One region of the Shewanella sp. SW32 genome, then DNA from elsewhere that is predicted to be linked to it. Evidence: predicted binding sites of a transcription regulator. Region 1 holds the regulator's gene; each other region holds the start of a gene.
What was found. The regulator sigma-54, encoded in region 1, starts transcription at its own class of promoters, with help from an activator protein. The targets are predictions, from matches to a motif close to GTTGGCACGNNNNTNGNNT.

Region 1 (10,304 bases):
ACGGCACCTTTGAGGTGCCGTTTTTGTTATTAGCTCAAACTGTTAAAGCGTTAGTTCATCAGGTAGAGCGTCGCTAACCCGAGGAAGGCGAACAGGCCAACCACGTCAGTGACTGTGGTGAGCACCATACCGCCAGCGAGGGCAGGATCGATTTTAAGTCGTTTTAAAATCAATGGAATACTCGCACCTGCAAGCCCAGCTACTGTCATATTGATCAGCATGGCGCTACCAATTAATCCCGCCAGTGCCATATCATCCTTCCATAGCCACACGGCGACAAAGACTAAAATCGACCACATCAAACCATTGAGAAAACCAATCGATAGCTCTTTACCGATAAGCCAGCGAGCGTTGCTTTGGCCTATATGGCCTAAAGCAATACCACGGATCACGAGCGCTAAGGTCTGATTACCGGCAACACCGCCCATGCTAGGGACAATCGTCATTAGGATGGCGATAGTGGCAAATTGCTCAATAGTGCCTTCAAACATATTGCTGACCGACGAGGCGAGCAGGGCGGCGAATAAGTTTATAGTGAGCCAGAGCGAGCGACGTAGGGTACTTTTTAGCACAGGGCCAAAGGTATCTTCATCTCCGTCCATCCCCGCCATACCCATCATGGAATGTTCAGCATCTTCGCGGATAACATCGACTACGTCATCGATTGTGATACGCCCGAGCAGCTTACCATCACTGTCGACTACAGGTGCCGATACCCAGTCATTGCGTTCGAATTTCTGCGCGACTTCGCTGTCGGACATGCTCACAGGAATACTTTGAATATTGGGATCCATGATATTGCGAATTGTGGTGCTTGGCGCGCAAGTCAGCAGATCTGCCAGCCTAACACCGCCAAGGACTTTGTCCTGTTTGTCGACCACATATAAGGTATCTGTGGTATCGGGTAGGTTGCCCCTTTGCCGAAGATAGCGCAGCACCACATCAATATTCACATCGGGTCTTAAGGTGACTGTATCTGTGTTCATCAAGCTGCCGGCGGTCTCATCTGGATAAGATAGAGCTTGTTCTACCCTCAGGCGATTTTGTTCCGTCATCGACTGCAACACTTGTTTGTAAACGGCGTCGGGAAGACTTCGCAGAATATAGGCGAGATCGTCGGTGTCCATGCTTGCTGTCGCTTTCGCGACTCGCTCAGGGCTCATGCTGCGGATCAGTGGGTCTTTGAGTTCTTCACTCAACTCATCGAGTATGTCACCTATTTGTTCCTGATCGATGAGCTGCCACAATACTTGTCTGGCACTTGGCGGTGATGATTCTAAGATCAGCGCGATATCTGAGGCGGCCATTTTTTGCAGCATATTGCGCACGTGTACGAACATGCCGCTGCTAAGCGCTTGGTTTAACTGGTCAAGACTATGTCCGGTGTGATCGTTTTCTGCATTATCTACGGGCATTTGTCCTCCATTGTGCGGCAAATTGGTTTGAGATCTTAGTGTTGGGCTAGGATTTTACGGTGACTAAGCGTCAGTCGATGACACAGATTAAGACGGCTAAGGTAAGGCCAGCGCCAGCGCAATGACCGCTAGTGTAATCGCCTGTGGCTTGTATCGTCGAGCGACAAATGTTTTGCCATGTGTGAATGGCAAGTTTTTTAAACTAGACATGAAGTGAAACTAACGATGAAGTGCTTAGTGTGAAGTGAAACTAACAGGCTTCGTCAAACTTAGCGTCGATTAAGGCACAAATGGCATCGAGAGCCGGCTCTGCATCTGGGCCTTCGGCGATAAGCTTGATGGTCTTACCCATGCCAGTTTCAAGCATCAGTAAGCCAAGTACACTGGCGGCCGATGCTTGTTTATCGCCTTGGATTAAGGTGATGGTCGCATCAAACTCGGAAGCCAGTACCACCAACTTAGTGGCGGCACGGGCATGTAAACCGAGCTTATTACAGATAGTTATCTGACGTTCAAGCTTTGGCATTGTTGAGCTCTCGATGACGGGCATAAACTTTATGTTTACCGTTACTAAAGCGTTTGGCCAATTGCTCTGCGACGTAAACCGATCTGTGCTGTCCACCTGTGCAGCCAATGGCCACAGTTAAATAACTGCGATTGTTACGCTCAAGGTGCGGCAGCCAAGTCTCCAGTAAATTTTCGATTTGCCAGATGAACTTATTGACCAGTGGTTGACGATTTAAGAACTCAGCTACGGGTTCATCTAAGCCAGTCAATGGCCGCAGCGCCAACTCCCAGTGGGGATTGGGCAGGAAGCGCACATCGAACATAAAGTCTGCTTCGGTGGGCATTCCGTGCTTAAAGCCAAAGGACTCGAAGTTGATCACGAGTTCTTTATCGACGCTACCAAGGAGAATTTGTCTGACTTGGTCGCTTAAATCATAGATATTCAGATTCGACGTATCTATGTAGTGATCGACCAGTTTTGACATAGGCTCGAGCAGTTTCCCCTCCAGCTTTATCGCTTCTTGCAAAGAGACTCGGCTCTTCGACAAAGGATGCAAACGGCGGGTTTCGCTGTAACGCTTGAGCAGAATTTTATCGCTGGAGTTAAGGAAGAAGCTCGTTAACTCAGTATCTGGAGGTAGGCTAGCGAGTTGTTTCACTAAGACCTTATCCTGCTCAGGCATGTTACGCACGTCGACACTGATGGCGACGAGATCGTTACTGCCTTTGAGTTGCTCAAGCAAACTGCCAATCAATGGCAAGGGAAGGTTATCGACACAATAATAGCCGAGATCTTCGAGTACCCTAAGGGCGACAGATTTGCCTGAGCCTGAGCGGCCCGACACTATGACCAGTTTCATCCAGTGATTACCTGATAGAGTTCCGTTTCATCATGCGTCTTGCGTAATTGCTTTAATATTTGCTTGTCGCTCAGCTTTTCGGCCATGCAAGACAAAGTACTTAAGTGCTGCTGACATTGGTCTGCAGGCACCAGTAGTGCAAATAAAATATCAACAGGTTGCTTATCGATAGCATCAAATGCTATCGGCTCTTCACACTTAATGAGTATGGCAATGGGCTGATCTATATCGGCTAGTCGACCATGTGGAATGGCGATGCCGTTACCTATACCTGTGCTCCCCATCTTTTCGCGCGCCACTAGGCTTTCGAATATCTCTTGAGATGAGAGGGTCGGGTACTGGGCAGCGACTAAGTCGCTGATGAGTTCCAGTACCTTTTTCTTGCTGCCCGGAGTGGCGCAGGTAGTGCACTCCGGCCGCAGTATGGTACAAAGTTCCATTATTAGTGTTTTGTTAACTTCTCTTTGTGTTTAATAACCTGACGGTCAAGCTTGTCAATCAGGGCGTCTATAGCGGCATACATGTCAGCATGCTCTGAAGTCGCAAAAACTTCACCACCTATGAGGTTTATTCTCGCTTCGGCAATCTGTTGCATTTTCTCAACATTGAGCACAACGTGCACATTATTGATCTGTTCGAAATGGCGTTCAAGTTTTGAAAACTTTTCTTCTACATATGCACGTAACGATTCGGTAATTTCGATATGGTGCCCACTCAGGTTTATTTGCATAGAAACGTCCTCCGATATCCACTGTAGGTTATAAACTTTTACGCTGATTAGAAGGTGGAATAAGCATAGCCTCTCGGTACTTCGCAATGGTTCTGCGGGCTACGTTGATCCCTTGTTCTGCCAGAAGTTGTGCCATCTTACTATCGCTTAATGGTTTTTTCTGGTTTTCCGCTGCCACCAGTTTCTTTATAAAGGCTCTGATTGCTGTGGATGAGCACTCACCACCATCGTCAGTACCGACGTGGCTAGAGAAGAAGTATTTTAGTTCAAAAAGTCCCTTAGGGGTATGCATGTATTTTTGAGTTGTGACCCGTGAGATGGTGGACTCATGCATTTCTACCGCTTCGGCAATATCGTTAAGCACCATAGGCTTCATGGCTTCTTCACCATACTCAAAGAAACCTTGCTGATATTGCACTATGCAATTAGCAACTTTAAGCAAAGTGTCGTTACGGCTTTCTAGGCTCTTAATAAACCATTTAGCCTCTTGCAGATGGCCGCGAATAAATTGGCTATCGGCTTGGTTTTTAGTGCTGCGCGCCATTGAAGCATAATGTTGATTTACATTGATTTTGGGCATGCAGTCAGGATTAAGCTCAACCACCCAGCGGCCATTTTTCTTCGACACAGACACATCTGGGATAACGTATTCGTCATTATTGGGCGTGATCAACAAACCTGGGCGAGGATTGAGGGTTTGGATAAGTGCTATACCATCCCTTAATTCATCTTCTTTTAATTTAGTCTTACGCATCAATAACCTAAAATCACGGGCGGCGATCAGATCTAAATGATCTTTGATCAGCATGCGGGCATTTTCTAGGTTGGGAGTATCAGCGGCGAAATGCGACAGTTGGATCAGCAGGCATTCACTTAAATCGCGGGCGGCAACGCCTATGGGATCAAAATGCTGAATACGCTTGAGTACGGCTTCGACTTCGTCAAGCTCAACTTCAGGATTGCCCATGGCTTCGAGAATTTCTTCAGTGCTTTGGGTGAGATAGCCCTGATCGTCAATGGCATCAATAATGGCGGTGGCAATGGCTAAATCGGTTTCAGAAAACGGGGTGAGGTTTTTTTGCCATTCTAAGTGTTCGTACAAACCTTCACTGGTCTCGCCTTGGAAGGGCATATCGTCTTCACGACTGCCGCCGGGGCCTGAGTTTGGGGAGGCGGTAAACACTTCATCCCATGTGGTGTCCATGGGGAGCTCATCAGGCATGGATTCTTTGGTTAGCGACTCTGCCGTGTCTATGGTGGAGCTGTCTTTTTCTGGTGGCAGAGTGCTAGATTCACTGAAATCCGTATCGGATAGCGTTTGGTTTACAGGGGTTTTAGTGGCGTCGAATTGATCCTCTTCCAGCTCGAGAAGGGGATTAGAATCTAATGCTTGCTGGATCTCTTGCTGCAGTTCTAATGACGACAGTTGCAACAGACGTATGGCCTGTTGTAATTGTGGCGTCATGGTTAACTGTTGACCCAGTTTGAGCTGGAGTGACGCTTTCATGTTACCGCTGATCCCTACGTTATTATTGTTGGATAAGGTCGCTTATTATTATCTTGAGTGAAGCCCAATGGCGGTATAAATTGCCTCCATTGGCTTCGCTCGATTAACTATAGCCTGAATTGTTCACCTAAGTACACAGCCCTAACTTGCTGATTGTCTAAGATCTCTGCTGGAGTTCCTTCGGCAATCAGGTTTCCGTGACTCACAATATAAGCATGTTCACATACATCTAATGTCTCGCGGACATTATGGTCTGTGATCAATACGCCAAGGCCGCGACTTTTGAGTTGTTCGATAATCTTCTTGATGTCGATAACCGAAATAGGATCGACGCCAGCAAACGGTTCATCGAGCAAAATGAACTTAGGATTAGCGGCTAAAGCCCGCGCAATTTCGACGCGACGACGTTCGCCACCCGACAATGACATGCCTTGGCTGTCACGGATGTGGGTGATATGAAACTCTTCGAGCAGATGTTCTAGTTCTTCTTCTCGTTCTTCATTTTTAAGTTCTTTACGAGTTTGCAGTACGGCCATGATGTTGTCATGAACAGTTAGCTTACGAAAGATACTGGCTTCTTGCGGTAAGTAACCTATGCCTTTGCGGGCACGCAGATGCATAGGATCTGCGGTTAAATCATCATCGTCGATAAAGATATGTCCCTTATCGCTCTTCACTAGCCCGACAACCATGTAAAAGGTCGTGGTTTTACCTGCACCGTTTGGACCGAGTAGGCCAACGACTTGACCGGTTTTTACCGTCAGACTGACGTCTTTAACCACTTGGCGACTCTTGTAACTTTTCGCCAGATTTTGTGCTCTTAAGGTGATTTGGGTCATTTAGAGTCCTGCTTTTTTACAGGTTTATCCGCCGGAGCGTCTGATTTAGCATCATCTTGATAGTTTTCAGGCTGAATAATAGTGATCACGCGATCGTCACCACTGCCAGTACTCTCGGCCATCAATTTCTGTTGAATCATGTTATAGCGGATTAAATTGCCTGTAACTTGGCTACCCGCTTGATCTAATGACGCCATACCTTTCAGTGTTAAGGTGCGGCTTGCCATATCGTAACGAATTTCTTTCGCGCTAGCCGATGCAGGACGGCCATCGTCTAATATTTGGCTATACGTAGCAGGGTTACCTGTGGCGACCAAAGTTTTGCTATTTTCACCTTCAGCGGAAAATGCACGCAGTTCATTTGCTTGGATTTTTATTGAGCCTTGGGTAACTTCAACCGGACCAAAGAAAATGATCTGGTTGTTTTTGATATCCGCAGTTTGGCTCACAGCTTTGATTTTAACTTCCTGCTTTAAGTCGCCGACTTTCGCGAAAGCACTCATGCTCATAATTAGCATTAGGCTGGCAAGTAATACGTTATTTTGCTTCATATGTTCCTACTACCTGACTGGTCAATTGCACTTCTTGCGCGTTGAGGTCGGCATAAAGGCCTTGGCCTTGAATATTAAAATCTTTCCCTGTGACGTAAATGGTACGGTCAGAGGTCATTATCATAGTGTTGAGATCGAGTTCCAGATAACTGGTGGACAAGGTCTGAATCGGTTCTTCTGGGCTAATGGCATCGATAATAACATTATTTTCTAATACAACCTTGCCAGTTTCCTTGTTTAGCTTGCCCTGATCTGCCCTGAGTTGCCATTGTGCTTTACCTTGGTCTGGATAAACAAGATAAACAGGTTGAGTAAAGAAAGTTTGATTCGTTGAATCATAATGTTCCATGTGTTTCGCCGTCACACGGCTATTCACTAGTCCTTGCTCATTGAACTCAGCACTGCGCAGATCTTCAACGATGAAATCTGGGGTATTTTGATCTTTAACTCTGTTATCGGAATCACCGCTGTGTTTGTTCTGGACCTGCCAGTAAAGCGCTAGTGCAGTTCCAAAAAAAGCGATAATCGCGAGTGTCACACGACTCATATACTCATTCCATGGGCCGAAGTGAATTTATTTTGACTTAGGAGTAACAGATCTGTGAGTTCACGCAGTGCACCGTGGCCACCATTGAGCGTAGTGACAAAGTGGGCGTGCTGACGCACATAGGGATGACCATCGGCAACACTGACCGCTAAACCGACGACATTCATCACGGGGAGATCGACAATATCATCACCGATATAAGCCACTTCTTCTGGGGTGACACCATAAAGTGCGAGCAATGCTTCATAGGGCTCGAACTTATTATCTACGCCTTGGTAAATATGGGTAACACCAAGGGCTGTCATACGGTTTTCAACGATTTTGGATTGACGTCCTGTGATCACGGCGAGGTTGAAACCGCTGGTGAGTAGTGAGCGCACGCCATAACCGTCACGGGTATGGAAGGCTTTGAGCTCTTCGCCGCTATTGCTCAAGTAAATACGGCCGTCGGAAAACACCCCATCGACGTCACAGATTAACAGTTTAATCTTTTGCGCGCGTTGCCACACATCATCACTGATTGGGCCGTAAAATCCTTGCTGTGGCATTAAATGACTCCTGCTTTAACCATGTCTAGCATGTTAAGAGCGCCGATAGGATGGCGGTCTTTATCAATAACAATTAATCCGTTGATGTTTTTTGAGTCCATCACTTGCAGCGCTTGGGCGGCCAATACATTATCCGTGATCGTGACGCAGTTACGGGTCATCACATCGGCAATGGGCGTCGTGCGTAAATTCACTTCGGCATCAATAACGCGGCGTAAATCACCGTCGGTGAAGATACCAACCAGCTTGCGCTGATCATCAATAATCGCCGTCATGCCTAAGCCTTTCTTGGAGATTTCGTACAGAGCTTCTGTGATGCAAATATCGTGGTTGACGAGCGGTAAGTCATCACCGCTATGCATGACATCGCAGACTTTTAACAGCAACTTACGTCCTAATGCACCGCCGGGATGGGACATAGCAAAATCATCACGGGTAAAGCCTTTTGCTTGCAGCAGCGCAATGGCGATGGCATCGCCCATCACTAAGGTTGCTGTGGTACTTGAGGTGGGGGCAAGTCCAAGTGGGCAAGCCTCTTCTGGGACTTCAATACATAAATGCACTTTAGATAATCGCGCCATATTCGATTCGGGTTTACCCGTTACCGCAATAACAGGCACGCCCATACGTTGGATGACCGGCATTAAGGTGAGGATTTCGCTCGACTCACCAGAATTTGAAATCGCTAAAATCACATCGTTATCGGCCAATACACCCAGATCTCCGTGGCTGGCTTCACCCGGATGCACAAAAAATGCGGGCGTTCCTGTGCTGGCGAGGGTGGCAGAAATCTTATTGCCGATATGGCCCGATTTGCCCATTCCCATGACAATCACTTTGCCTGTGCAGTTGAGGATCAACTCGCAAGCCTCTGCAAACTCAGCCGAATCAACATATTGATAAAGATTGTCTAGGGCTGACTTTTCAATGTCGATAACTTTACAACCCCATTGGCGCAGTTGTGATTTGTCTACCATGTCTATCTCTCTTTTTGCATTGTCTTTGTCGCCCCATTGATGGGATTGGAATAGCACAATTTGGTACGCGATAAAGATGATATGTAATAGGCTTTCTGCCAAGTATTAGTTTGTTTTCAGACAATTTAGCTTATGTCTTACTGTGGTTTATTACCGAAAACAGCAAAACAATTGCGGCAGGCTAGAGCGATTGATCCGACTCGTCAAGTTCAGCTGCGTTAGCTATTCACGCACAATAACGTGTTTAGCGGCAGAAGGTCTTGAGCAATATCATCGTCTTTGTCGTTTATTTCAATGGATTTATCCCATATTGCAGCGGGTATTACCCTATGGGATGCCTCTATTGCGCAATTGCGTATCGACTCTCCCCGATAAAAGTGGGCAAAGAGTGAGCTAAGTGCGAACGAATTAGCCAATACTGCCAATTCTGCAACTAGGTTGAAAACATTAAGTAACATTTTACCTGTGCAGAGTGAAAACTTAGGGCGCATTTTCGCTGTAAATGAGGCAAATTGAAAGTATCGCAGGGCGATAGTGTCGATTCGGTTGTAGGTTAAAGCGCAATTACGTACAATTTGCGGCTCTTCGATTGGTCAGTCTCGGAAGACTAGGATCACCTCATTTGCAAATGTCGGAATCAAGCATGACTCAAGAACAAACGCCGTTGGTTGAGATCCGTAATTTGGGGTTTAGCCGCGGTCAGCGTGTGATATATGAAGATATTAGCCTGTCCATTCCAAGGGGCAAGGTGACGGCGATCATGGGGCCGAGCGGCATAGGCAAAACGACCCTGTTGAAATTGATTGGCGGCCAATTAACGCCTGACCATGGACAAGTGTTATTCGACGGTCACGATATCCATGGCGTGGGTCGTAATGAATTATTTAGTCTGCGTAAGCGGATGAGCATGCTGTTTCAAAGTGGCGCGCTGTTTACCGACATCAATGTGTTCGATAACGTGGCGTTTGCGCTGCGTGAACATTCTGGACTGCCTGAAGACATTATTCGCACTATCGTGCTGATGAAGCTTGAAGCCGTAGGTTTACGTGGTGCCGCTCAGATGATGCCAAGCGAATTGTCCGGTGGTATGCAACGCCGCGCCGCATTAGCTAGAGCCATAGCGCTTGAACCTGAAATGGTGATGTACGATGAGCCTTTTGCAGGGCAAGACCCAATATCGATGGGCGTGTTAGTAAAGCTTATTCGTGAGTTATCCGATGCGCTGAATCTGACTTCCATTGTGGTGTCCCACGATGTGGATGAAGTGCTTGGCATTGCCGATTATGTATATGTGGTGGCTGACAAAAAAGTCATCGCCCACGGTACCCCTGAAGAATTAAAGTACGCTGATAATCCGCAGCTGAAACAGTTTATTCAAGGTGCTCCGGACGGCCCTGTGCCGTTCCATTATCCGGCAAATGATTACCAGCAAGAATTAATGGCAAAAGGAGTTGGCAAGTGAAGTTAATCGACAGTATTGCCGACTTAGGCCGCAGCGCGATTGAGCTAGTGCTCGGTTTTGGCCGTGCAGGCCTTATGCTGTGGGGCGCGATTTTTCGCTGGCCACGCGTGCGTAAAGGTTTTCCATTATTAGTGCGCCAGATTTATGTGGTCGGTGTGCAATCTATGGTGATTATTTTAGTCTCAGGACTCTTTATCGGCATGGTGCTCGCACTGCAAGGCTACAACATCTTAGTTGGTTTTGGCACCGAAGAAAGCTTAGGTCCTATGGTGGCGCTCAGTTTACTGCGTGAGTTAGGGCCAGTTGTTACCGCGTTATTGTTTGCGGGACGGGCGGGTTCAGCATTAACCGCTGAAATTGG
Region 2 (10,304 bases), on a different contig from region 1:
TCCACAACGAGTGAAGGAAGTGACGTATTTCTAGCGTTTTTGAGAGTATGTTCAACAGCATGTATTGAGCCGCGTATTTACGCGGCTTTTCTTTTTGTACAAGACATTAATATCTAATCAGAGCTTAGAAAAGGGAATGCTAAGTGGGAGTGATGCGCTTGTTAGGCCTTTAAATCATTGCCTAAGCTTGAGATAGTCGAGGTCTTGCCTTTATCGTTATAGGTGAGGCTGGAGGCGTTTCTGCTGGCTTGTAAAGCTTGAGCAAAGCGATTTAAACTCGCTAAATTCATCTCAATTAAACTGGCATTTTGTTCGTTTAATTCTTTGCATTCAGTCAATGCGTCTTTGATCTCAGCCATTTTATGCACGAGTTCGACTTGCTGAGTGAGTAGCGATTTATCACTGTGTTTTGCCAGAATATCATCATTATTCTTTAGTTCTTTCAGACATTGCGATTTTTCGTTAGCAAGGGAAAGCAGTAAATCGGCGTTTTGGTCAACCAAAGCGCCTTTTTCCTTGAGTATGATTTGCTTAAGAACAGCCAAATGGGCGTGTTGTAGATCTACCAGTTTAGCTATTTCAGTCATAGTTACTCTTTATTTAAGTCATTAAGTTCGGCTTCAAAACTTGCAATATTGGCAGCCAACTTTTCAGGGTCAATTTTATAGCGACCTTCGGCAATAGCTTGTTTGATTTCTGCTACTTTCTTTTGATCAACTTCAGGAAGGCTAGCCATTTTAGTCTGAGCTCCTTGAAGTTGTTGTGCCTGGGCCGTAATGACCACTGAGTCGCTTCTCTGTGGTGTTGTCGATTTTGTAGCAACTTGAGCAGATTGATCGCTGCTCGTTTTCGTTGCGCCTGAACGAACTTGCGCAGTCGTTGCAGTGTTGAGTTTGCTAATATCAATTGCCATTTTAGGCTCCAGCGTCGTGTGTACGGGATTTCTTAACTGGGGTATCGGCAGCTTACAAAAAAGCTTTAGATTATTTTACATTCTTACTTCAACTTCGCCAATGCCTGTGACTATAGCATCTAGTTCTTTGTTTGAACTGCTATTTTTGACTCTGATCCGATCACCTTTATTGCCATCTTGTAGGGCTTCGCCTACTGTTTTGAGCTCGAATGAGCCAGAACGAACGTAGATAGATACCGAATCATTTTTACAAACGAAGCATAAGTTGTTGCTTAATATGGGATTATCTTTTGCTACTCGTCGTTTTACTCGCACGCCAGCCAATTTACTCGGGTCATCGAATTCGGCACCTCTCAAGCTATTTTGTTCAATGTAACGGACTTCTACTTGACTAGGAGAGATGAGTTCGCCTGGTGCTAAGATTTCGGTTGAGACAACAACGGGGAATAAGATATCCACCCGAACCGAGATATAGATTTGCCAAGGGTAAGCTAAGTCTTGTGTATCGCAGCTGACTTTTAAGGTGTTATTACGGCTAATTTCCCTATCGCTAGCCAGTTCAACTTTCATTGGAGACGAACATTGTGACGGCAGCATTCTTGCGTCAACCATCTGTGGCGAAATATTTACTTTGGCATTTTCTGGAACGGATATTTTTTCTGAAATAAGCGCTTTAGCTAATTCTGAGATTGCCGATACGGTGGGGACAATAGGCTCTGCACTCGCAAAAGCGGGCATGAAGAGGGTGAAAAGACTAAAAAAACAGACTAAATTTACTTTCATAATGAAGAGACTAGCTTGTAACGCCAGAATGCACCTATACTTTTATTAAGTTCGAAGCTGACCACTGTAATAATAATTTGCATCACTGTCAGAAGATTGACTCAGTTTCGACTATGTTTATCGATAGATAAGACGTAAGCAATTAATATGCCTATACTCAACTGAGTTATAGGGCCGAACATAAACAGAACAACAAGGCAGAGTTATGTCGAGTATTCTTGATTCAGTCAACAAACGAACCCAGCTCGTTGGACAAAACCGTTTAGAATTACTGCTTTTTAAATTAAACGGTCGTCAACGGTTTGGGATTAACGTGTTTAAGGTGAAAGAAGTACTGCAGTGTCCACCACTGACCACTTTGCCTAAACTTAATCCTTATGTGAAGGGTGTTGCTCATATTCGTGGAACAACCATTTCAGTGATTGATTTGAGTGCGGCAACAGGGGGAAAACCTTTAGCGAGCACTGAAAACTGTTTCATCATTATTTCTGAATATAACCGCAGTGTTCAAGGCTTCTTGGTCAGTTCTGTTGAGCGGATCATCAACATGAATTGGGAAGCGATTATGCCTCCGCCGCAAGGTGCTGGCCGTTATTCTTATCTGACAGCTGTGACTGAAATTGAAGGTGAATTAGTTGAAATTCTCGATGTGGAAAAAATCTTAGATGAGATTTCACCAGTTAAAACGGCTATCAGTGAAGAAGCCAATGAAAAACTGACCCTCGACAGAACTCAGCATTACCATATTATGGTTATTGATGATTCTGCCGTGGCGCGTAAACAAATTATTCGTTCACTCGAGTCATTGAATTTACAAATTGATACCGCAAAAGATGGTCGCGAAGCATTAGACAAGCTTAAAGAGATCGCCAAAGAGATGGATAATGTGGCCGATGAGATCCCCCTCATCATCTCTGATATTGAGATGCCTGAAATGGATGGCTACACCCTGACAGCTGAAATCCGAGATGATCCTAAGCTTAAGCATATTAAAGTGGTACTGCATACTTCGTTAAGTGGTGTATTCAATCAGGCAATGGTTCAAAAAGTGGGGGCCAATGACTTTATCGCTAAGTTTAATCCTGACGAACTGGCCGCTGCTGTGAATAAGCATTTAAGTTTGTAATTGCTGTCGGTTAGTACCTAGATACGCTTTACGCTATAATCTCGACTTTATAACATGATGGTTTCGCACTGATTTTGGTGCTTGCTATAGGATTTAGGATGTGAATGTGCCAAATAAATCACTCGCTGAGGCTGAATATAATCAATTTAGGTTGTTCTTAGAGCAACACAGCGGCATCGTACTGGGTGAAAATAAGCAATATCTTGTGCGCAGTCGTCTTGCTCCTTTGATGGGCAAATATAACCTGCCATCCTTATCTGATGTGGTTAAGCATTCGATGAAGCCTACTGAGCGTGCGCTCAGAGCTGAAGTGATCGATGCTATGACGACCAATGAAACCCTTTGGTTCCGTGATCGTTATCCATTTGAGTTGTTGAATAATGTCCTACTACCAGAATACAGTCGTCTGGGGCGTCCGCTTAAAATTTGGTCTGCGGCTTGCTCGTCAGGCCAAGAGCCATACTCATTGGCTATGACTATTCTTGAGTATCAACAGAAGAAGCCTGGTGCCTTGGCTGGTAGTGCTTCGATTCAAGCAACGGATTTATCTCCTTCCATGTTGGAACGCTGCAAAAATGCCGAGTACGATAGTTTGGCATTAGCGCGTGGTTTATCTGAAGAACGTAAGCGTCAGTTTTTTGATGCATTACCTTCAGGTAATATGAAGTTAAAGGATAATGTGAAGCGGTTGGTGAACTTTAGAGCGCATAATTTGCTTGAGAGTTATAGTCTGCTTGGCAAGTTCGACATTATCTTTTGCCGCAATGTGCTGATTTATTTTGCACCAGAGGCAAAGGCAAAAATTTTGCGGCAATTCGCTGCCGCTCTCAATCCCAAAGGGATTTTATTTCTCGGTGCATCAGAATCTATCGCTGGTTTAACGGACGAGTTTGATATGGTTCGTTGTAACCCTGGCATTTATTACCAGAAAAAGACTTAACTCAGCCGCTCTAAAGAAAATTACCGACAATTGTCGGTAATTTTTTACCCATCACTTGCTCATCCTTGTTGTTATTCTCAAAATTTTCCTGATGTTGGCACATGAATTGCTTTATTTTCGTGAGAACACGAGGAGGCAATTTTATGGCGATCAATTTTGATAATGCACTGGGTGTGCATCAATACACTCTCGGTATTAGAGCGCAGCGGGCTGAAGTTATTTCAAGCAATATCGCTAACGCAGATACGCCACATTACAAAGCCCGCGATGTTGATTTTTCTGCGGCAATGCAGGCCGCTCGAGGCCAACAGCTGCAGCGAAATAGTCTTGAAATGCAAGAGCCAGATAAGCATTTTGGGCTTGCGGAGTTGACTGGGCAATTTGTTAAGTTCCGTGTGCCAAATCAACCCGATACCGGTGATGGTAATACTGTTGATATCCAACAGGAACAATCGGCATTCATGCAAAATGCACTTGAATATCAAATGTCACTAGGTTTTTTAGACAGTAAGTTTAGTGGCATGAAGAAAGCGTTGAGAGGGGATTAATCATGAGTTTATTTAGCATATTTGATGTTGCTGGCTCGGGAATGTCTGCTCAATCGGTCAGGCTAAACACCACCGCGAGCAACATAGCCAACGCGGATTCCGTCTCGAGTAGTGTAGATAAGACCTATCGTTCCCGTCATCCCATTTTTGAAGCCGAAATGGCTAAAGCCCAAAGTCAGCAACAAGCTTCTCAAGGCGTTGCAGTAAAAGGCATTGTAGAAAGTGATAAACCACTACTGAAAGAATACTCGCCCGATCATCCTATGGCGGATGCGGACGGCTTTATTTATAAACCGAATGTTAATGTCATGGAAGAAATGGCAGATATGATTTCTGCTTCGCGCTCATATCAAATGAATGTTCAAGTCGCTGAAGCAGCTAAGTCTATGCTGCAACAAACACTTGGGATGGGTAAATAACATGTGTTACTTAGGAGGTAAGCTGTGAGCCTCATTAATCAAATTAACCAAGCGTCGGCGCAGACGGCTCAAAATAAGAGTCAGCCAAATGCCGTTACGACGAATTCATCAACCAGCTCAACGGGTAATCCGTTTCTTGATGGCATACGTTTGCCAAAAGAGTCAATAGTACCGGAAGCAAAAAGCCAGCAGTTAACTCAAGATGACTTTTTCTCGTTATTAAGCCAACAGTTATCGATGCAAGATCCCTTTAAGCCCGTCGACAACGACCAAATGATTGCGCAGATGGCATCATTCTCGACGGTTGATGGTATTACTAAGTTGAATAATGAAATCGTTAATTTAAACGGTGTTATGACGTCGAGCCAAGCATTGCAGGCATCAGGACTTGTTGGTCGCAAGGTATTGATCCCAACCGATACAGGTAACATTTCAGCTGAAAGCCCAACAATAAAAGGTGTGATTAGCACGCCAGCTAAAATTCCTGAAGTTACTGTACGTGTTGAGGATGATAAAGGCCAAGTTGTGACCACCTTTAAAGTTGATGGCAGCAAGGGGGGCAATGTCGATGTCAACTGGGATGGCCTCGATAAAGATGGAAAACCTGTAACCGCAGGTAACTATTCGATCAAGGCGAGTGGGTTAGTGGATGGGAAATCCCAAGAATTGCCAGTCTCGACCTATGCTCATGTGACTAGCGTTTCTCTCGGTACGGCCAGTACTGGCGCCATTCTCAACTTGAGAGGCGGTATGGGCATCAAGTTAACCGATGTGTTAGCTGTATCTGAAACCTAAGTTTGCCTAAAAGAATTTTTTGCAGCATCCGAATTGGGCGTAAGTCGCTCATCAATGAATTAAGTCAAGTGTAGAGGTGAATTATGTCGTTTAACATTGCATTGAGTGGCATTGCTGCCGCGCAGAAAGATTTAAACACTACGGCGAATAACATTGCTAATGCGAACACCATTGGCTTTAAAGAGTCCCGTGCTGAATTTGCGGATGTGTACGCTAATTCTATTTTTTCAAATGCTAAAACTGCTGTTGGTGGTGGTGTTGCAACGAGTCAAGTGGCACAGCAATTCCATCAAGGCAGCTTACAACTGACGAATAACTCCCTCGACTTGGCAATCAAAGGTGGTGGTTTCTTTGTAACGTCCTCTGAATTAGGAACATTAGATCACGCATTCACCCGTGCAGGCGCTTTTAAAGTAGATTCTAATAATTACATGGTGGATTCGGCTGGTAATTATTTACAGACTTTCCCTGTGGATAAAGACGGCAACTCAACATCTGTGAGTTTAACCACGGCTAAGCCTGTACAAATTCCCGATACTGCAGGTAGTCCAGTAAAGACTGAGAATGTTACTTTACAAATGAACTTAAATGCTAAAGCTGAAGCCCTAGATCCTGCTTTATTTGACCACACCGATCCAAAAACTTATAACAATGTCACTTCAATGACTATTTATGACTCACTCGGTGAGGGCCACATCATGACCACGTACTTTGTGAAGCCTAAAGACGGTGCATATAATGGTGAGAGTAATTGGGTGGCTTATTATGCTATTGATAATAAACCTGTAAATTTAAATGGCCCTGCAGGTAAATACGATGTGGATACTGATGGTGACGGTAGTCCAGATGTGCCACCTGTTGCGGGCGGTGGTGGTGTTTCAGCGCAAACTGCTGGTGGCTGGACGGGGGCGGTGCTGAAGTTTAACTCAGTTGGAGCCTATATTGACAGTAATCCTGCAGTTATTACTACGGCGCCACTTGGTAATAAACCAGCTGGTGTATTAGGTGCTGGAGCGGATGGCACTCAAGCATTAACAGTGAAGTTCAATGCGCCAACGCAATATGCAGATCCTTTTGCGGCGACTGAATTGAAACAAGATGGTACGACGGTTGGTCGTTTAACTAACGTTGAAATTGGTGCTGATGGCCTAATTACAGCAAGCTATTCTAACGGTTCGAACGTTGCTTTAGCACGGGTTGCTTTAGTTCGTTTTGCTAACGAACAAGGTTTAACGCAAGTGGGGAATACGTCGTGGAAAGCCAGTTTAGCTTCAGGTCCTGCGTTAGCGGGTGAGCCCAATAGTGGAACTTTTGGTAGTCTCAGTTCATCGGCGTTAGAGCAATCGAATATCGATTTGACCACTGAACTGGTCGATTTGATTTCGGCGCAGCGTAACTTCCAAGCGAACTCTCGTACCCTTGAAGTGAACAACACACTGCAACAAACCGTATTACAAATCCGCTAATCATTACATTGTTTGACTAAGTGTTGCCGCCAGTGGCAACACTTAGCCTTTATCCTGCTGTCAATTTTCTTCATTTCCTTATTCTTCAATTCTATCAGTAAATTAAACGTCAACTTTATTGGCACGATGCTTGCTTTGCTATTGTCATGTAGAAAATTTGACGGAGCAGTCTGTGGACAAATTCCTTTATGTCGCCATGAGTGGCGCTAAGCAAAATATGAATGAGCTGGCGCTCCGTGCGAACAACTTAGCCAATGCTAATACCGACGGTTTTAAATCCGATATGGCACAAGCTCGCTCAATGCAAGCCTTCGGTGAAGGGTTGCCTTCCAGGGTATTTGCGATGACAGAATCTCCGTCAGCTAATTTTCGCTCAGGCCCCATAAAAACCACTGGACGAGATCTCGATGTTGCCATTAAAGGCGACGGCTGGTTTGCCGTGCAGGCAAAAGATGGCAGTGAAGCTTATACCCGTTCAGGTAGTCTCAGTTTCGATGCGACGGGCATGTTGTATAACGACAGAGGCAATCCCGTGATGGGGGACGCTGGCCCGATAGTGCTGCCATTACCTATTGATAAAGTGTCAATTTCACAGGATGGCATAGTGTCTGTTCGCCCTCAGGGGGCGACTGCTGAAGTGATAGAAGAAGTGGCTAGATTGAAGTTAGTTAATCCCGGCAATGCGCAGATGATGCGTGGTGAAGATGGATTATTTCGACAAATGTCAGGCGAACCAGCACCAGCTGATCCTTTCGTCGCAGTTGAAAGTGGCGCAGTGGAAGGCAGTAACGTAAATCCAGTCGATGAAATGGTGTCTTTGATTGACCTTCAGCGTCAGTTTGAATTGCAAGTCAAGATGATGAAAACCGCGGAAGAAAATGATCGCGCTTCATCCTCATTAATGCGTATTAGTTAGGAGATAGATTATGCATCCGGCGTTATGGATTAGTAAAACTGGCTTAGACGCACAGCAAACTGACATTGCGGTGATCTCGAACAACGTGGCGAACGCCAGCACTGTGGGCTACAAAAAAAGCCGCGCAGTATTTGAAGATTTGCTTTACCAAACAGTTAACCAAGCGGGCGGTGTCAGCGCTTCTAACACTAAGTTACCTAATGGGTTAAACATAGGGGCGGGTACCAAAGTCGTCGCCACGCAGAAAATGTTTACCCAAGGCAACATGCTGACTACGGATAACTCATTGGATTTGATGATTGAAGGCCCCGGCTTTTTTGAAATCCAGCTACCTGATGGTACTGCGGCCTATACCCGAAATGGTCAGTTTACCTTAGACGATACGGGCCAGATTGTGACACCCGGTTCTGGCTACTTGCTGCAACCCGCGATCACGATTCCTGACAATGCGACCAGTATTACCGTTTCCGCGGAGGGTGAAGTTTCAGTGAAAACCCCAGGTACTGCTGAGAACCAAGTCGTGGGTCAGTTGACTATGACGGATTTTATTAATCCATCGGGTCTAGATCCTATGGGACAAAACTTATATACGGAAACCGGTGCGAGCGGCACGCCAATTCAAGGTACCGCTTCGTTAGATGGCATGGGAGCGATTCGTCAAGGCGCCTTAGAAACCTCTAACGTTAACGTGACCGAGGAACTGGTGAACCTTATCGAAAGTCAGCGCATTTACGAGATGAACTCTAAAGTGATTTCAGCGGTAGATCAGATGCTGTCTTATGTGACTCAGAATTTATAGAGGCAAACATCATGGCTAGATATCTTGTGTTGGCCGTCGCGTTATTGCTTGCAGCTTGTAGCTCGACGCAAAAGAAACCCCTTGCGGATGATCCCTTTTACGCACCGGTATATCCAGAGGCGCCGCCGACAAAAATTGCCGCAACAGGCTCTATTTATCAAGACAGCCAAGCATCTAGCTTGTATTCGGATATACGCGCCCACAAAGTCGGTGACATTATCACTATCGTATTGAAGGAATCGACTCAGGCGAAGAAGAGTGCAGGCAATCAGATCAAAAAAGGCTCAGATATGAGCTTAGATCCCATCTTTGCAGGTGGTAGTAATGTGTCCATTGGCGGAGTGCCAATTGATTTGCGTTACAAAGATAGCATGAACACTAAGCGTGAATCGGATGCGGATCAGAGCAATAGTCTAGATGGCAGCATCTCGGCAAACGTGATGCAAGTGCTAAACAACGGCAGCTTAGTGATCCGTGGCGAAAAATGGATTTCAATTAATAATGGTGATGAGTTTATTCGTGTCACTGGTCTCGTTCGCTCGCAGGACATTAAACCCGATAACACTGTCGATTCAACGCGAATGGCTAATGCCCGTATCCAATACAGTGGCACAGGCACTTTCGCAGATGCTCAAAAAGTGGGCTGGTTAAGCCAGTTCTTTATGAGCGACTGGTGGCCCTTCTAAGGAGTCGTATCATGAAATATAAACTGGTGTTAGCCGTTGCCATGCTAGTGTTTTCTCTACCTAGTCAGGCTGAACGAATTAAAGATATTGCCAATGTGCAAGGTGTGCGTAGTAACCAGTTGATTGGTTATGGCTTAGTGGTCGGTTTGCCGGGAACGGGGGAAAAAACCAGTTATACCGAGCAGACCTTTATGACTATGCTCAAAAACTTTGGGATTAATCTTCCTGACAACGTCAAACCGAAAATTAAAAACGTTGCAGTGGTAGCCGTACACGCGGATATGCCCGCCTTTATCAAACCTGGTCAAGATCTTGACGTAACGGTATCTAGCTTAGGCGAAGCCAAAAGCTTACGCGGTGGCACCTTATTACAGACCTTTTTGAAAGGGGTAGACGGTAATGTGTATGCGATAGCCCAAGGCAGCTTAGTGGTGAGTGGTTTTAGTGCCGATGGTTTAGATGGTTCAAAGGTGATTCAAAATACTCCAACAGTTGGCCGTATACCCAATGGCGCGATTGTCGAGCGCAGTGTGGCGACCCCATTTTCAACCGGCGATTATTTGACGTTTAACTTACGTCGTTCTGATTTTTCGACTGCACAACGGATGGCCGATGCGATTAATGAGCTATTAGGCCCTGATATGGCGCGTCCTTTAGACGCGACATCTGTGCAGGTCAGTGCTCCGCGTGATGTATCACAACGGGTGTCTTTTTTAGCTACGCTTGAAAACCTCGATGTTATTCCCGCAGAAGAATCTGCCAAAGTGATCGTTAACTCACGTACTGGAACCATAGTGGTTGGGCAAAACGTGCGTTTACTCCCAGCGGCGATTACCCATGGCGGCATGACAGTCACGATTGCTGAGGCAACCCAGGTTTCACAGCCAAACGCCTTAGCCAATGGTCAAACAAC
Region 3 (10,304 bases), on a different contig from region 1:
ACTAAACTCTGTATTACCGATGTGCTCATTTAAAGTTCCAACGACTTTTACATCTCGAATTATTTAAGCTTTTTAATTCGCTCAGTTTGACTGATCACATCCGTTAAGCGAATACCGAATTTATCGTTTACCACCACCACTTCACCGTGAGCGATAAGCGTGCCATTGACCATCACATCTAACGGTTCACCTGCGACTCTATCTAACTCAACCACAGAACCTTGGTTAAGTTGTAATAAGTTTCGAATACTAATATAGCTGCGGCCCACTTCCATCGAAATGGTGACAGGAATATCTAAAATTGTATCTAACTTAGCCGCTTCAGCCTTAGAAATAGGTCTTGAATCATCAACCAGCTCATCGAGTTCAATTGCGTTGGCTTCTTCTAACGCTTGTTCTGCCATTGCTGCAGCCCAATCATCCGTATCGTCTGTGCTCATCTTACTTCACCTTATAATTCTGATATATCACGAGATTTACCCTTACGTGTCACCAATTGCAGCTCAGATTTAACTGTCTCTGGCCGAGGGATTTTCTCACATATTTTAAGCGCTAGGTTATCTCTAGAACGGCCCATTTTACAACGATATGTCGGTAAATCCTCGATTTTCATCATGATAAACTCGGGTAACTCAATAGGAATAATATCGCCCGCTTTAAAATTCATGACCTCTTTGAGCGTTAATTCATGTTCAACAATATTGGCATCGAACCCGACCTTCACATCCATGATTTCATCGTGCAATGCCTGTGACCAACGCATATCAGTATCTTGCTTGTCACTTTGCACACCCGCATCGAGTAACTCTCGGATAGGTTCAATCATGGAGTAAGGCATAGTGATGTGAAAATCACCACCACCTCCATCGACTTCAATATGGAATGAATTAATCACCACAACTTCGGTAGGACTAACAATGTTCGCCATGGCGGGATTGACTTCAGAGTCCAAATAATCAAACTCAACATCCATTACGGGCGCCCAAGCATCTTTATAATCTTCAAATATAATCTTAAGCAGTAACTGTACGATTCGTCTTTCTGTCGGCGTAAATTCTCGCCCTTCAATCTTGGCATGGAAACGCCCATCGCCACCAAAGAAGTTATCCACTAGGATAAATACCAGTCGCGCTTCCATGGTGATCAATGCTGTGCCTTTGAGTGGGCTAAAACGCACCATATTCAAGCTAGTAGGAACAAAAAGCGTATGTACGTACTCACCAAACTTGAGCATCTGTACACCGTTGATCGACACTTCGGCCGCTCGGCGCATCATATTAAACATACTAATGCGCAAATGGCGCGCAAAACGCTCATTCACGATTTCCAGCGTCGGCATACGCCCACGAACTATTCGATCTTGGGAAGAGAAATCGTAGGAACGGGCATCTTCTCCAACAGCGTCAATTTCGTCATCATCAACGTCATCAACCCCGTGCAATAGCGCATCAATTTCGTCTTGGCTTAATAAATCACTCACTATATTGCCTTCGCCTCTTTTGGTGCTGAAGTTAAAGGATTATTGCATTACAAAACCGGTAAATAGTACTTTCTCGACAACCTTACGCCCAGTTACTGACTGTAGAGTATTTTGCACACTCAAAAGTGCTAACTGCCGTAACTCATCTTTCCCCGCTTGCGTGCTGAGCTTTTGCACATCTGCACCACTAAAGGTCGTTAAAAGCGCATCTTCAATCAGCGGAATATGTTTTTGTGTTAGCACATCATCATCGGTACCACGCACCATAAGCTGCACTTTAATCTCAACTAAACGAGCCCTATCAGGCCCTGGTAAGTTGAATAAAAAAGGACGTGGCATAGGCACGTATGATGCGGTAGCTACTTCTCCTGATGCTGGTACTTCAGCCTGAACAGCACTATCTGCTGCTACGGCGGGAACCTCTTCGGTACTGCTTCCCATAAAGAACCAGACGCCGCCACCGATTAACAGCGCGACTAAAACGCCTACACCAGCAAAAATAAATAGTTTCTTCTTACTCTTAGGCTCTTCAGTACTTTCAAGTTCTAACGATTCTTCCTTAGCCATCACTATTCTCTTTAATTTAGGCGGAAACTCATTACAGTTTTATTTGAAACGTAATTATGTCAGTCATTGCTATAGGTTACCTGCTTAAGCGTAATAATCTATACCTGAAGTTACACTAATCGCTTGATTTAAACCTAAATGTAACTCTTCTGCCGAGATTTCATCCATGTCTGCCGCATTTGAACTGCCGCCATCACCGAAACTACCTTCACGACGCTCACCTTGATCGCCTTGAGAAACATGGCTGTCAGCCAACTGCATCCCTTGCTCTTGCAATAACTCACGTAATCTTGGCATAGCTTGTTCAACCAGATCGCGCGTTTGCGGCTGAGTAACATGAAACTGTACTTGGGTTTGGTCGCCATGCACTTGGATCTTTACCAACATATGTCCAAGTTCAGGTGGATCGAGCCGGATTTCCGCATGTTGGATGCCTTGACTCACCATAGTAATCAATTGCTGCTTCATCACAGGTGAAAATCGTTGGATCATCTCCTGCATTTGGTTTTGCTGTTCTACTCCTTGACGCAATGACAACTGAACTTGCATGGTTTCTTGGCGATTTAATTGTGACATCGAGAGTGTCTGTATGGATGATGTCGACTTAAGTTCTGAGAAAGTATTACTATCATCCATAAAACTTTCGTCTCTGGGAATATCCATCGCAACCGTTAATTTAGCATCTTTCAGTAATAGGTTAGCAGCCAAATCGGAATTGGGACTCCCATCAAGATCACTTTCTGTTACAGATGTTGTATCTAATGGTTCAGATGAAGTTGAAGAGCCTAAGGTATTCAGGTCGAAAGTATTTCCCGAGGTCGCGATATTAGCCGTATTGAGACTATTCACTGTAGAGCTACTAGTCGTTGCTTTTGCCGCAGTGTTGGTTACCGACTTTATCGTTGCACTGTTCGCTAAGCCCGCTTGATTAATCACAGCATTAAGTGTGACCTCATTCTCAACTAAAGACTCATCTATACTCACCCCGACTTCAGTGGCAGAGACAAGCTCAGTGTCTTCTAAAGGTAATTCTGAAGCGTCATCGGTCAAATTTGGGTCAATCACAGCATCAGTATCCGCTGACGCTTCAAGTATATTTGGGTCTATGGGGAGAATATGTACGAGTGACTTATCAGTCAAAGATGATGGTTTAACGTCATCTGCGATTGAAATTGCTGCCATATCTGGACTAGTAGAAACTAACTTTTGTAATTCAGCAGAAAAACCCGCTTCATCGGCATCTATATCTGATGCCAGTTCAATCTCAGCAGAAACAGTAGATGCCAATGCTGAGCCGGTTAATAAAGCTGATGAAGTATCAATATTTTCTTCACCAGTTATATCTTCTTCAGCATTTAAAAATGCTAGCGGCAAACTATCTCCATCTGATGCCGTTTTCTTCATATCATTTGCCATGCTAATTTGGGCAAAAATGAGGTTTACGTCGGCGTCATCAGTTGATATATCGTCATCTTTTACTTTATCAGCAGAGGTAACCTGCACAGTATCATCAGTGTTAGCAATGGTTTTTTTAGACGCAGAAATAGAAAATGAGCTAGCAGTGACTGACGCAAGTGTAGATGAAAAGTCTTCATTATTAGACTCTTGGGAAGATGTCTTAGCGGAATTGGCCGCAGAGTTGCCTGTTTTACTTAACAGGATATTGGTCATTTGTTGCATAAGAGCTCCCAAACATCACCCAGCAAAAAAAGAAAATGGCTAGGTAAAAACGTCAATTAAACACTGCGGTTGCAGGGTCATGGACTAAATCAAAGCAAATAAGATGCCAAAACATCAGATTTTACGACAGCATATCGAAAAGAATTAACACTGAGAGGTGCCGAATTGATGCTTATGCCATCAATACAAAAAAACTAAAGAGCCTATCCGGCTAGCGAGCAGTAAAGATGCCTATCATTTCACTAACGTTGATGACGGCGATAAAATTGCTGGGAAGCAAATTCATCGGTCATTTTTTGCTCCCTTTTTTGTTCAACCACTTGACGCTTCTTCTCTTTACTGGCTAAGAGTAATTCTACTGCCTTACGTTTTTTTTGCTTTTCCAACCAATGTTGTTGTCGATATTCTTTTTGCTTTTCACCGTCGGCTACGACGCGATTTTGCTGGATAATTGCGTCATCGATCTGACGAATAAAACGGTGAAACTGGTGATAGTGACTAGCACTGATGGCTTGACCTTGCTGTGATTGCATTTGCTTCATGTATTCTAAGCGATAGTTATTGAGTGCACTGAGTTGATTCAACCGTTTTTGACATTCTAATTGCGCAGATTTTAACAATAATGCCGCTTGTTCTTCGGCATCATTGGCAAGCTTTAACACTAACAACAAGGGATCGGCGTTAGCCATACTAGACCTCGATTAATTCGATGACGCCATTATTTGCACTGTGCAGCAAGTTGCCCAAGCATGACTTGGCTATCTGCAAAGCTAAATGCATCACGCATGGTTTGTCGCAAAAAAGCATTCATTGCTGGCTGCAGTCGTATCGCATTATCAATGCGAGGATCGCTTCCTTGGGCATAGGCCCCAATAGAAATCAAATCTCGATTTTGCTGATACAAAGAATAGGTTTGTTTCACGCGGCGCATTGCTTCCAAATGTTCATTGGAGATCACCATTGGCGCGACTCGGCTAATAGAAGCTTCAATATCAATCGCAGGATAGTGCCCCGAATCCGCAAGCGAACGTGACAAGACAATGTGACCATCGAGGATCGCCCGCGAAGCATCGGCAATGGGATCCTGTTGATCGTCCCCTTCCGTCAACACAGTATAAAATGCCGTAATTGAACCTTGCCCGGGGCCACCGTTTCCGGCGCGCTCAACTAAACGTGGCAATTTTGCAAACACAGAAGGCGGATAACCTTTAGTCGCAGGCGGTTCACCCACAGCCAAAGCAATTTCACGCTGCGCTTGGGCGTAGCGTGTTAAACTGTCCATAAGCAATAAAACGTTATAGCCTAAATCGCGAAAGTATTCGGCAATACGAGTCGAGGTTTCACAGGCGCGAAGGCGCATCAGAGGCGATGTATCCGCAGGCGCAGCAACAACGACTGAACGCGCTCGACCCTTCTCACCAAGAATTTCCTCAATAAACTCTTTCACTTCCCGGCCACGCTCACCCACTAGCCCAACCACAATAATGTCGGCGGTGGTACCGCGAGTCATCATACCTAAGAGCACACTCTTACCGACACCTGAGCCCGCAAACAAGCCCATACGTTGGCCTTTGCCCACGGTCAGCATAGCGTTGATAGCGCGAACGCCAACGTCCAGCGGTTCAGTAATAGCACGGCGGGATAAGGGATTAATGGCAGCGCTATGTCTTGGCGCTTGTTGGTCGGTTTGCAACGCGCCTAAACCATCTAAAGGCACGCCGTTACCATCGAGTACGCGTCCTAGTAGGGATAAACCAACATTGAGTCCAGTTTGTTCCCCCAAAGGCACAACCCGCGCACCGGGCAATACACCACGTAATTCTTCAATGGGCATTAAATATAATAGTTCGCCATCAAACCCGACTACCTCGGCGATTAACTCGCCCGCCATGGTTTCGATCGAACATAAACTGCCCACAGGCGCACGGCAACCGCTTGCTTCTAAGGTTAAGCCGACAACACGCACCAGTTGACCACTGGCCACTGCGCGAAATGGCGGCACCTTACCCTGATGATGATTAAGCCTATTCAGCAGTTGATGTTGGCGATTTTGCATCTGATTTTGCCTCTAATTGCTCACCTGTGTTTGAGGCAGATTGTATATCCTCAGCATGTTGAGAAACCGTATCGACAACCTGATCATCAAGCTCTGATCCCACAGCCTCAGAAGCAGCAACGTGTTTAGCGGTATCTTCAACCTCTATCGCCTCTTGCAATTGACGCTGCTTGTCACTTAAGTGAGCATGTTGGTTCCGTAAAGACTCAAACACAGCATCAATACGCGATGCGAGGGTCAAATCGACTAAAGAACGATGACTACTGAGAATACAGTCACCTGGGCTTAAGGAAGGGTCAACTTCAAGTTCCCACTTACTGCGGGTCAATTGAGCGCTGGAATAAAGTTGTTCGACTAAAATAACATCGTCAGGATGCAAGCGGATTGTGACTGTTTGTTCTTTTATCGGCAGCGATTCTATACCTAAGCGCAATGCCGAAAGCACTTGTTCTGGATGAGTTTTTAATTCGTGGCCAATGACAGATTTCGCTAATGTCATACTCAGGTTCAGTAGCGAAAGTTCAATATCGCCATCGAGCAATTGCAATGGTTTTTCAAATTGAGCTAATAAGGTTTCAAAACGCGAGAGCAATATTTTTGCTTGGGCTAAACCGGTTTCTAATCCTTGCTCATGCCCTTGGGCGAGCCCTTCAGTATGGCCTTGCTCTAACCCTTCTAAACGTCCTTTTTCTAGCCCTTGCTCATACCCTTGCAGCTTACCCTCGCTAAAGCCTTCTTCTTCGGCTTGGGCGCGAATGTCTTCAATCTCAGCCATAGTCGGTGGAGAAACACTTTCCACTGTAGTCGACTTAGCGGCTTGATGATTCGAATGGCCGAACAGATTTGAGATAGAATCGTCATCGGCTTCAGTCACATCTGGCAGTGCCCAGTGACTAAACTCAATATCACCGTCGCTCAAAACCTTATTTGACGGTTTATTGTCGCTCGGATTAGAGGAACTCATCGCCACCACCGCCGCCTAACATAATTTCGCCGCTGTCACTTAAGCGACGGGCAATAGACAGGATTTCTTTTTGGGCGACTTCCACTTCACTGATACGGATTGGACCCATGGCCTCAAGATCGTCACGCAGCAATTCTGCGGCACGTTTTGACATGTTGCCCAAGATTTTTTCTTTCAGCTGATCATCTGTGCCTTTAAGCGCCTTCATCAGTACATCTTGCTGCACTTCACGGAGCAGTGCTTGAATACCACGGTCATCAACATCGATTAAGTTTTCAAACACGAACATCAAGTCTTGGATTTGCTGCGCCATTTCTTCATCAGACTCGCGCATGGTTTCCATCAACTGACTTTCGATACCCGTATCTAAATAGTTCATGATGTTGGCAGCCGCTTTTAGGCCACCCATTTTCGCGGCCTGTGCGCCACCTTGACCGGCAAACTGTTTCTCCATGATGTCGTTCAGCTCTTGCAGTGCAGCGGGCTGAACTTCTTCAAGATTCGCAATCCGCATCATCAAATCTAAGCGAGTATTTTCAGGGAATTGACCAAAAATTTCCGCCGCCTGATCGGGTTCTAAATAGGACAACACGATCGTTTGGATCTGAGGATGTTCGTTTTGAATAATGGTCGCTACTTGGCGTGCATCCATCCATTTCAACGAATCCAAACCTTTAGCACCGCTGCCCATGATAATCTGTTCAATCAGATTACCCGCTTTATCTTCACCCAGCGCGGCGGTTAAGGCTTTACGAACGAACTCTTCGCTGTTGAAACCAATAGAAGAATACTTTTGTATATCATCGAGAAACAGCTTATGTACCCCGATGACTTTTTCTTGACCAAACTCATCCATTGCCGCCATCGCCATACCCACTTTTTGCACTTGCTTCGGCTCTAAGTGTTTTAAAATAGATGCAGCATCGGCCTCACTCAAACTGAGGAGTAAGATCGCGGTCTTTTCGACACCGCTAATATCCTTAATGTTAAAGGCAGGTGGGGCCGCTGGAGCCACTTCTTTCGTTTTATTCTCAGCCATTGTCTTGTAACCAGTTTTTCACGACTTGAGTAGAGAGCTCAGGCTCATTCGCCACGAGCGCACGGATAGCTTTAATCATATCATCATCTTTGTGCAAATTAGGGATATGAATTGAACCATCATCGGCATAACTGTATTCCGCCTCTTGGGTATTGAGCATCCCTAGCGTATCTGCCGCGTACTGGTCCTCAATTTCGGCCAGTTCGTTACCTAATCTGCCATCCTCAGGCATATTCACACTGTCAGGATAGATTAAGCGTTTCAGCATAGGCCGTACCACAGCTAAAATCAGTACCAGAATCACTAGCGCACCAATACCGAGCTTAATCGCGCGCCAGAACCAAGGTTGCTCCCACAGTTCTAGTGCTGGCAAGTCTTCAACTAATTGATCCATAAAGGGAACCGTTACCACTTCTAACACATCACCCCGTTGCGAGCTAAAACCGACTGCCCCTTCGAGTAAACGACGAATGTTGGTCAGCTCTTGTTCAGTACGGGCAACACGCGCCACTTGACCATTTTCTCCGGCAGCACCGGGTTTAAAGTCCACAGCAACCGACACACTAATGCGGCGAACGGCGCCAACTTGCTGACGGGTATGGCTAATGGTGGTATCTAACTCAAAATTACGTGTCGCCTCACGGTGTGAATTACCCGCAGTGACAGACTCGGTCGCTTTAGTCGCATCTTGCGGAATGTTTGACTCCATTGGTGGCTGATTCGATAGCGCACCAGGGATCCCACCCGAAGAGCCGCCAGTGGTATTATTTTCAACGGTCATTTCGCTGCGCAGGGCTGGTAAATCAGGGTTGTAACGCTTAGAGGTTTGTTCGACCGCAGTAAAGTCCATGCTAACATCGACTTGAGAGGTGAAATTATCAGGACCTAAGATAGGTACCAAAATCGATTCAATCTTAGTGCGATACTCTGCTTCTTTTTGCTGTACTAATTCAAGCTCGCGACGGGCAGTCGCAGACGCGCCATCTTGGCTGCCTGAGTTTAATAAGCGGCCGTTCGAGTCAGTTACCGTCACCCGTGATGGCTCTAAACCTTGCACAGCAGAGGCAACGATATCAACGATAGCGTCGACTTCACCTTGGCCTAAACCGCCACGGCGGGTATTGATGACCACAGTCGCACTTGGTTTTGAGGCATTGCGAGCAAAGACGTTTTCTTTAGGTAACGCGAGGATCACTTTGGCGCGGCTAACACTTTGTAGTTGCTCAATTGCACGGGCAAGGTTTTCTTCTTGGCTGTGCTTAAGACGGGCTTGCTCCATACGTTGGCTAACACCAAAGCCGCTGTCTTGATTCAAGAAATCTTGACTAGCTGCAGGGCTGTCGACGCCTGCGCGGCTCAGCATCATTTTCACTTCTTGATATTTATCTTCGGGGACTTTAATCACGTCCACGTCGATTTGATACTTAACTTTATTTTTATCAAGCACATCTAATACTTGAACCATTTCCTGAGTTTCCATTTTTCCCAATGGACGATACTCAGGCTCCTGTGCCCACAGCATGACAAATACGGCCAAGGCCAAACAAATCGCCAAGGCTAAAATCATAGTTACTTGACGCATCATATCGACACCGCCAAGGTTTCCCATCATTCCTGACTTATGTTCTTGCTGGACACCTTGGTCAGCTAAGCCGGAATTGGATCCGACAATCATTTCTGTGCTCACGATTCGTACCTGCTAATTGGGTTATTCACTGGCCTAGACAGGCATGCTCATTATTTCTTTATAGGCTTCGACAAGTTTATTTCGTACTTGTACCGTTGCCTCGAAGGCGACACTGGCTTTCTCACGGGCGATAACAGTATCCGACAAAGTGACGGTAGTATCTCCCATTTCTAAACGCGTCGCGAGGTTTGATGATGTCGACTGTAAGCCGCTGACATTGCCGACGGCTTGCGAGAGTAACTGACCGAAGTCCGCACCACTGGTGTTATTAACTTGCTGCATGATATTTGGCTGAACGCCAAAAGACGGCGTAATTTCGCCTTGGAGTTTCTGCATTTCTTGCAGGAATGAATTTGCGCCTATTTGCATGCTGAGCTCCCAGTCGTCGAGTTCTTGACGATCAAAATACCTATAACAGGACAATGCAAAATAACGGCCAAGTTTTCAAATGGTCGTGATTGATAACAAATTGACGGGATAAGAAGAAGTTAAAACTAAGGATTCTGGATAAAGTAGGTCACTTTTGCGGTGGTATATCTTAATAAATGCAGCCTCACACTCATGGGGAGGCTGCAAGATTATCACTTGAATTTAAAGACTAATTTGGCAGTTGAATGCCCATATCACGCATTCTTGCCATCTTGTATCTTAGGGTTCGGGCGCTTATCCCCAGTTTTTCAGCGACCAGTTTGCGGCTTCCTTGGCATTGATTAAGGGTTTCTAAAATAATCACATGCTCCTGCGCTTTAAGCTCTTCCCCTAAACCGTCTGGCTCGGCAGCAAATTGATCTAGGTCTTCGCCGCCTAAAATCACATCCTGCGCATCGATAA

Region 2: a site for sigma-54 is predicted at 3,856-3,874, ahead of flgB (flagellar basal body rod protein FlgB). Genes of this name have one in related genera too.
Region 3: a site for sigma-54 is predicted at 3,820-3,838, ahead of L5M28_RS02900 (flagellar hook-length control protein FliK). Genes of this name have one in related genera too.

What each region holds. Positions count from the first base shown of each region.
Region 1 is NZ_JAKKSJ010000028.1:29,858-40,161, reverse strand. Features, by position in the region: gene mgtE (magnesium transporter) at 51-1,415, opposite strand; gene L5M28_RS16720 (HPr family phosphocarrier protein) at 1,666-1,941, opposite strand; gene rapZ (RNase adapter RapZ) at 1,928-2,782, opposite strand; gene ptsN (PTS IIA-like nitrogen regulatory protein PtsN) at 2,779-3,222, opposite strand; gene hpf (ribosome hibernation promoting factor) at 3,225-3,512, opposite strand; gene L5M28_RS16700 (RNA polymerase factor sigma-54) at 3,541-5,019, opposite strand; gene lptB (LPS export ABC transporter ATP-binding protein) at 5,127-5,858, opposite strand; gene lptA (lipopolysaccharide transport periplasmic protein LptA) at 5,855-6,409, opposite strand; gene lptC (LPS export ABC transporter periplasmic protein LptC) at 6,396-6,956, opposite strand; gene kdsC (3-deoxy-manno-octulosonate-8-phosphatase KdsC) at 6,953-7,504, opposite strand; gene L5M28_RS16675 (KpsF/GutQ family sugar-phosphate isomerase) at 7,504-8,481, opposite strand; gene mlaF (phospholipid ABC transporter ATP-binding protein MlaF) at 9,125-9,943, shown strand; gene mlaE (lipid asymmetry maintenance ABC transporter permease subunit MlaE) at 9,940-10,304, shown strand, end outside.
Region 2 is NZ_JAKKSJ010000018.1:98,696-108,999, forward strand. Features, by position in the region: gene L5M28_RS12610 (LPP20 family lipoprotein) at 1-34, shown strand, start outside; gene L5M28_RS12615 (flagella synthesis protein FlgN) at 162-587, opposite strand; gene flgM (flagellar biosynthesis anti-sigma factor FlgM) at 590-913, opposite strand; gene flgA (flagellar basal body P-ring formation chaperone FlgA) at 989-1,696, opposite strand; gene L5M28_RS12630 (chemotaxis protein CheV) at 1,902-2,822, shown strand; gene L5M28_RS12635 (CheR family methyltransferase) at 2,923-3,762, shown strand; gene flgB (flagellar basal body rod protein FlgB) at 3,906-4,310, shown strand; gene flgC (flagellar basal body rod protein FlgC) at 4,313-4,729, shown strand; gene flgD (flagellar hook assembly protein FlgD) at 4,754-5,524, shown strand; gene flgE (flagellar hook protein FlgE) at 5,608-6,990, shown strand; gene flgF (flagellar basal-body rod protein FlgF) at 7,163-7,906, shown strand; gene flgG (flagellar basal-body rod protein FlgG) at 7,917-8,705, shown strand; gene flgH (flagellar basal body L-ring protein FlgH) at 8,717-9,391, shown strand; gene L5M28_RS12675 (flagellar basal body P-ring protein FlgI) at 9,403-10,304, shown strand, end outside.
Region 3 is NZ_JAKKSJ010000003.1:184,579-194,882, forward strand. Features, by position in the region: gene fliN (flagellar motor switch protein FliN) at 60-440, opposite strand; gene fliM (flagellar motor switch protein FliM) at 452-1,480, opposite strand; gene fliL (flagellar basal body-associated protein FliL) at 1,520-2,047, opposite strand; gene L5M28_RS02900 (flagellar hook-length control protein FliK) at 2,132-3,727, opposite strand; gene fliJ (flagellar export protein FliJ) at 3,970-4,416, opposite strand; gene fliI (flagellar protein export ATPase FliI) at 4,446-5,783, opposite strand; gene fliH (flagellar assembly protein FliH) at 5,752-6,747, opposite strand; gene fliG (flagellar motor switch protein FliG) at 6,734-7,786, opposite strand; gene fliF (flagellar basal-body MS-ring/collar protein FliF) at 7,779-9,461, opposite strand; gene fliE (flagellar hook-basal body complex protein FliE) at 9,507-9,842, opposite strand; gene L5M28_RS02935 (sigma-54-dependent transcriptional regulator) at 10,072-10,304, opposite strand, start outside.